DNA from 2 places in the Actinomyces acetigenes genome. Region 2 is predicted to be linked to the other one. Evidence: riboswitches for the same ligand, from Rfam matches in the RefSeq annotation. Region 2 holds a riboswitch; the other holds the start of a gene.
What was found. A riboswitch is a leader RNA that binds a small molecule or an ion and turns the genes downstream of it on or off. The one in region 2 is predicted to bind ZMP and ZTP.
Positions count from the first base shown of each region.

Region 1: it holds a riboswitch for ZMP and ZTP, as region 2 does, so the genes downstream of both, glyA (serine hydroxymethyltransferase) here and purH (bifunctional phosphoribosylaminoimidazolecarboxamide formyltransferase/IMP cyclohydrolase) in region 2, are expected to answer to the same signal.

Region 1 is NZ_JASPFC010000014.1:64,800-68,197, forward strand. Features, by position in the region: gene RIV14_RS07445 (bifunctional methylenetetrahydrofolate dehydrogenase/methenyltetrahydrofolate cyclohydrolase) at 1-270, opposite strand, end outside; gene glyA (serine hydroxymethyltransferase) at 267-1,577, opposite strand; ZMP/ZTP riboswitch at 1,643-1,728, opposite strand; gene RIV14_RS07455 (CobW family GTP-binding protein) at 1,832-3,037, opposite strand; gene rpmB (50S ribosomal protein L28) at 3,093-3,332, shown strand; gene rpmG (50S ribosomal protein L33) at 3,329-3,398, shown strand, end outside.
Region 2 is NZ_JASPFC010000012.1:63,751-67,148, reverse strand. Features, by position in the region: gene RIV14_RS06635 (hypothetical protein) at 1-1,557, opposite strand, end outside; ZMP/ZTP riboswitch at 1,705-1,794, shown strand; gene purH (bifunctional phosphoribosylaminoimidazolecarboxamide formyltransferase/IMP cyclohydrolase) at 1,820-3,398, shown strand, end outside.

The DNA.
Region 1 (3,398 bases), on a different contig from region 2:
GCGGTCGACGGCAGCGGCCACCTCCGCCTGGGTGGCGGTGGCCGGCAGGTCCTCACGGATGGAGAGGATGCCGACCTCGGCGCAGTCGGCGTGCTTGCCGGCGACGTACTTGACGCTGCCGGGGTCCTCCCCCACCAGGACCGTGCCCAGGCCGGGGGTGACTCCGCGCTCGCGCAGCGCCGCGACGCGTTCCTTGAGCTCGGCCTTGAGGGCGGCGGCCGTGGCCTTGCCGTCCAGGACCTGGGCCGCCCCGCTCCAGGGTGCCCTCACTGGTCCAGCCCCGGGTAGAGGGGGAAGGCGTCGGTCAGGGCGCGCACGCGGCCGCGCAAGGTCGCCAGGGTCTCGTCGTCGGCGGTGCCGGCGGCGCCGTGGACGAGGGTGGCGGCGATGATGTCGGCGACCTCGGTGAACTCGGCGTCACCGAAGCCGCGGGTGGCCAGGGCGGGGGTGCCGATGCGCAGGCCGGAGGTGACGCGCGGAGGACGCGGGTCGAAGGGGACGGCGTTGCGGTTGACCGTGATGCCGGCGGTGTGCAGGAGGTCCTCGGCCTGCTGGCCGTCCAGGGAGGAGTCGCGCAGGTCCACCAGCACCAGGTGGACATCGGTGCCACCGGTGACCAGGCTGACACCTGCTGCCTTAACGTCGTCGGCCCCCAGGCGCTCGGCGATGATGGCGGCGCCGCGCACGGTGCGCTCCTGGCGCTCGCGGAACTCCTCGGTGCCGGCGATCTTCATGGCCACGGCCTTGGCGGCGATGACGTGCATGAGGGGGCCGCCCTGCTGGCCGGGGAAGACGGCGGAGTTGAGCTTCTTGCCCCACTGCTCGGCGCGGCTGGACAGGAGCATGCCGGAGCGGGGGCCGCCCAGGGTCTTGTGGACGGTGGTGGACACGACGTCGGCGTGCGGGACGGGGTTGGGGTGCAGGCCGGCGGCGACAAGCCCGGCGAAGTGGGCCATGTCCACCCACAGGGTGGCGCCGACCTCGTCGGCGATGGAGCGGAAGGCGGCGAAGTCGAGGTGGCGGGGGTAGGCGGACCAGCCGGCGATGATGACCGTGGGGCGCTCGCGCAGGGCGGCCTCGCGCACCTGGTCCATCTCGATGCGCATGGTGGTCTCGTCCACGCCGTAGGCGGTGGCGTTGTAGTTCTTGCCGGAGAAGTTGATCTTCATGCCGTGGGTGAGGTGGCCGCCGTGAGCCAGGGACAGGCCCAGGAGGGTGTCGCCGGGGGTGGCCAGGGCGTGGAGGACGGCGGCGTTGGCCTGGGCCCCGGAGTGGGGCTGGACGTTGGCCCACTCGGCGTCGAAGACGGCCTTGGCGCGCTCGATGGCCAGGGACTCGGCGACGTCGACGACCTCGCAGCCGCCGTAGTAGCGGCGCCCCGGGTAGCCTTCCGCGTACTTGTTGGTCAGGACCGAGCCCTGACACTCCAGGACGGCCCGGGGAACGAAGTTCTCCGAGGCGATCATCTCCAGGGTCTCGCGCTGGCGGGCGAGCTCACCGGTGAGGACCTCGGCGATGTCCGGGTCGAGCTCGGCCAGCGGCTGGTTCAGGGACGGGGTGACGGCTTGCGCGGTCATGTCTCTCCTCAGGTGTGGGGCGCACGCTGCGCCGTGGCAGGCGGCTGTGCGCGCACTGGTGGGCGATCCGTGGCCCAGGCGGGCGACCCCGGAGTCGTGTTCGTGCCGCTCCCCGGTGGTGATCCACCCGGCGCCAGTCGCGACGGGGACACCCTACCGCGCCGGGGCGCAGCCACGCCGCCCCTACCGCCCAGTGCTGCCCAGTGCCGCCCTGCGCCGCCTTGGGGCGGGGCTCGCGCCGCAACCGTGGGTGCTCAGCCCTCCTGGTCGGCCTGGCCGAACCAGTCGCCCAGGCCGTCGTCGGCGCCGATCCAGGCCAGGGCCTGGGCCATCTCCTCGGGGCGCAGGAGGATCCGGGCGAAGGCGCGGCGCACCTGCTCGCGCATCTCCTCGTCTCCGACGCCGGTGACCACGAGGTGGCAGCGGGGCTCGCCGGCCGCGTCGTCGCCGGTGCCGGAGACGGCGGCCGGGACCTCCGCCCAGGTTCCGGCGTCGCCGACGCTCACGGCGCCTCCGGCGACCTCCCAGGTGCAGACCCGGCCGGGGCGGCTGGGCAGCCAGAAGCAGCCGCGAGCGCACAGGCCCTGACCGGCGAGCTCCACGACCAGGGAGCGCAGGCGCTCGGGGTGGAAGGGCAGAGTGGCGCTGAGGTCGAGGGTCCACACGCCGTGCTCGTCGGGGCCGCCCCAGGCGCTGGTGGTGGCGGGGTGGATGCGGCTTAAGGAGGCGGCGACGTCGTGGGTGAGGGTGGTGAGGGTCTCCAGGAGGGGTGCGTCGAGCCCCGGGAGCAGGAGGGCGTCGTGGGGGCGCAGGTGCTCGATGAGGTCGGCCCCGGCGGGGTCCTCATCGCGCCCCAGGGCCAGGACGACGTCGGCGTAGCCGAGGTTGGTCAGGTGGACGGCGCCCGTGCAGCGACAGTCGCCGGGGAAGGCGCTCAGCAGGCGGTGCTCGAGGAGCTCGTCCAGGGCGGTCGTGGCGTCCAGGACGTGAGCGGCTCCGGCCAGTCTCACGCCGGTACCGGCAAGCTCCTCGGCCAGGCCGGGCAAGAGGTGGGCGAGCTCGATGGCCGCAGGCAGGAGGATGACCGTGGTGCCGCCCGGCTCCTGGACGGCACGGTCCTGGGCGACGGCGGCCAGGACCTCCCGCAGGGAGCAGGTGGGGCAGGTGAAGGGCATGGGGACGTCGAGCCTGACCGGTTCGTCGTCGAAGCCCTCGGCCGAGCTGTGGCTGACGAGCCGGACCAGGTCGTCGCCGGCGTCGCCGCTCCCGGACTCCTCGTCGCCGCCGAAGTGGAGCCCGGCGCGGATGACGACGGCGTCCTGGCCGGCCAGGGCGAGGTCGACCAGGTCCAGCAGGGCGGGGTCGACGGCGCCGATGACGGCCAGAGTGTGCCGGCCGTCGGCCGGGGAGCCGAGGATGTCAGCGACGTTGCCGGCAAAGTCATCCGAGGGATCGGTCACGAGGTCCTCCAGCAGAGTTGACGAAACTGAGAATCATTCTTATATCATGCTCGTCATGACCACTTACTGCCAAGTCACGGGGGCCCGGCCGGTCTTCGGCCGATCCGTCTCCCACTCCCACAAGCGCACGCCCCGGCGCTGGGATCCCAACCTGCAGCGCAAGCGCTACTGGGTGCCGTCCCTGGGGCGCACCGTGCGCCTGACGGTGTCCGCCAAGGGCATCCGCACGATCGACAAGCTGGGCATTGACGTCGTCGTGGCGCAGATGCTCGCCCGGGGGGAGAAGCTGTCATGAGCGGAGCCAGGGGGAAGGACCTGCGGCCGATCATCAAGATGGTCTCCACCGCGGGGACGGGCCACA
Region 2 (3,398 bases):
GCGCCCCGGAGCCCCCAGCGTCAGGACGAGGGACAGGCTCACGGCCACCGCCGCCAGCACACCGATCGCGTAGAGGAGCCCCTGGCTGCCGCTCAGGTCGCTCCACCACTGGGAGAACAGGCGAGGCAGGGCGGAGAGGAACAGGTCGTCCTCGGTCTCCTTGAGCTCGGGGGCGAGCTGCCAGACGGTACGCACCTCGTACATGCAGCACAGAAGGAACAGCACGACGCTGACCACCAGGATCCCCAGGCGGAAGCCCTGGCGGGCATTCGGCTCAGCGCCCGGCGTCGTGGCCTCCATGGCGTCGGCCCGCACGCCGCGCACCTGCTCGGCCGTGGCCCGCCCCGCCCGCATGGCGTAGAGGCGTCCCTGGCGCAGGTCCCCGTAGGCGCCCCAGGTGACCGCCAGGTCGCCCCAGGTGAAGTTCGCCAGAGCCACCACCGAGACGATGAGGGCGCGCACGAAGGGCGGCGCCTCGGTGAGATTGGGGTAGCGGGGAGCCGGCGCCCCGGCCACCGTCCAGCCGTGCACGCCCGCGTAGGCGCGGCGGTGGGCGTCCAGAAGCAGGCAGGCGGCCATGAGGATGACGGACAGGGGGATGGCGCTCAGGCCACCGCCGTTGACCCTCCACAGGAACATGAGCAGCGCCGGGAAGCCGCCGCCGGAGTCGCTCTGCCCGAGCTGCTGGGCGATCCTGGCGATGTAGGTGGCGTGGTCACTCACCGACTGCAGGATGACCACTGCCGGCAGGATCCAGGCCACGATCCGCAGCCACACGAGGTTCTTAGCCCCTTCGAAGGCCGGCGAGTCCTTGAGGCGCCACAGCGTGATCGCCAGCGCCACCGCCATCGTGATGTTCGCGGTGCTCACCTGGTTGCTGACGGCCAGGACGTTGCTGCTCTCCTGGGTCATCGACCCCGAGGTCCACGGGTTGAAGGAGAAGGGCAGGCGCCCGTTGCCCAGGACCGAGGAGAGCAGGCTGCTCTCCTCAAGGGCCCGGATGCCGTCATTGAGGGCCGTCAGGCCGGCCCCGGCCGCGAAACCCAGCAGGGCCCAGTCGGAGGCCGCCAGGCGGCGCATCCGCCCCGGCGCCAGGAAGACCACAAGCACCAGGGGCACCAGCGGGCTGAGAACCTCCAACGCAATGGTCAGGGCGATACTCATCCCGTTACCCATGACGGACAGTCCCGCGCGGGTGCGCACCGAGCTCATGATCATGGACACGATGAGCGACCAGGCGGCGCCGACGCCGTACATGAGCAGCACCGAGCGCCAGCTGATGGTGCGTGTGCGCGCCAGGAGGGCCACCACCATGAGGCACACGGCCATGAAGGCCGCCGGGACGGCGGCGTAGGCCAGCCGTGGCACCATCACCAGGGCGGCGATGAGCAGCACGATCATGAGGGCGTAGGCTCCACGCACCACCAGGTTCAGGGCGCTGGATAATCCCGGGTGGCGGCTCCACCAGCGCCGGTAGGCGGAGGCGGCCTCCTGCCACCGCTCCGGGGGAGTGCTCCGATATGCCGGTGTTGCTGCGATGTTGATGGGCGCAGTCATGCTGTGGACTGTATGCCGTCTCTCAAGCCACCTGCAAGGAAACGGGCCGTTCGGTTGGATGGTTCGCCGGAAGCGACATGGAAAATGTCAGGGCAGGAAGAGGGTGCGCTCCTTCCCGGTGCCGTCGTGGCCACCACCGGATAGGATGGGACTGGCTGCGACTGGCGAGGGTGGGGCACCACCGGGGAGTGGCCGAGGCCGTCCATGAACGGGACGTCGCCCGCCTGGGCGTCCCGCTTCCCCACGCCGCACCAGGAGCACCATGCCCTCGTCAACGTCCTCGTCAACGTCCCCGTCGTCGTCCCAGTCCTCGCAGTCCACGAGTCAGGCGGTCCCCACCGCCCACGTCCCCACCGAGGGCCTCATCAGCCCCGACCGCGTCCCCGTGCGCCGCGCCCTCGTCTCCGTCTACGACAAGACCGGTCTCGTCCCGCTCGCCCGCGCCCTGGCCGACGCCGGCGTCGAGATCGTCTCCACCGGCTCCACCGCCGCCACCATCGCCGCCGCGGGCCTGACCGTCACCCCGGTGGAGGAGGTCACCGGCTTCCCCGAGTGCCTCGAGGGCCGGGTCAAGACCCTCCACCCGGCCGTCCACGCCGGCATCCTCGCTGACCGCCGCAAGCCCGACCACCTCGACCAGCTGGTCACCCTGGGCGTGGCCCCCATCGACCTGGTCGTCGTCAACCTCTACCCCTTCACCGACACCGTCGCCTCCGGCGCCCCCTTCGACGCCTGCGTCGAGCAGATCGACATCGGCGGCCCCACCATGGTGCGCGCCGCCGCCAAGAACCACCCCGCCGTCGCCGTGGTCACGAGCCCCGGCCGGTACGACGACGTCGCAGCCGCCGTGCGAGAAGGCGGCTTTACCCTGGCCGACCGCCGCCGCCTGGCCGCCGAGGCCTTCGCCCACACCGCCGCCTACGACGCGGCCGTGGCGACCTGGATGGCCGGCCAGATCGAGACCGACGACGTCGCCGACGCCACGGACTTGGCCGATGCGGCCGGGGCCGACTCGCGCGGGCCGGCCGCGCCGCCGGCTTACGTCGGCGTCGGCTACGAGCGCCTGGCGAGCCTGCGCTACGGGGAGAACCCCCACCAGCGGGCCGCCGTCTACCGCACCGCCGGGGCGAGCGGGGGAGTGGCCGGCGCCCGCCAGCTCCACGGTAAGGCCATGAGCTACAACAACTACACCGACACCGACGCCGCCGTGCGCGCCGCCTACGACCACGGCCAGGCCGTCACGGTCGCCGTCGTCAAGCACGCCAACCCCTGCGGCATCGCCGTCTCGGCCGCCGGTGACGTCGCCGAGGCCCACCGCAAGGCCCACGCCTGCGACCCGGTCTCGGCATACGGCGGCGTCATCGCCACCAACGCCATCGTCACCGCCGAGATGGCCCGTCAGATCAAGCCGATCTTCACTGAGGTCGTCGCCGCCCCCGCCTTCGAGGACGAGGCCGTGGAGATCCTGTCCACCAAGAAGAACCTCCGCCTGCTCCTCGTCGAGGCCCCCCAGCGCGAGGGCTACGAGATCAAGCAGGTCACGGGAGGCGCCGTCATCCAGGAACGCGACGTCCTGGACGCCGCCGGTGACGACCCCTCGGCCTGGACCCTGGCCGCAGGACCGGCCGCCGACGACGCGCTCCTGGCCGATCTGGCCTTCGCCTGGCGCTCGGTGCGCGCCGTGCGCTCCAACGCCGTCCTCCTGGCCCATGACGGCGCCACCGTCGGCGTGGGCATGGGGCAGGTCAACCGCGTCGACTCCTGCAAGCTGGCCGTCGAGCGCGCCAACACCCTGGGGGCCCGCTCCACCGGCGACGCCGCCAACGGCTCCCAGAAGGAGA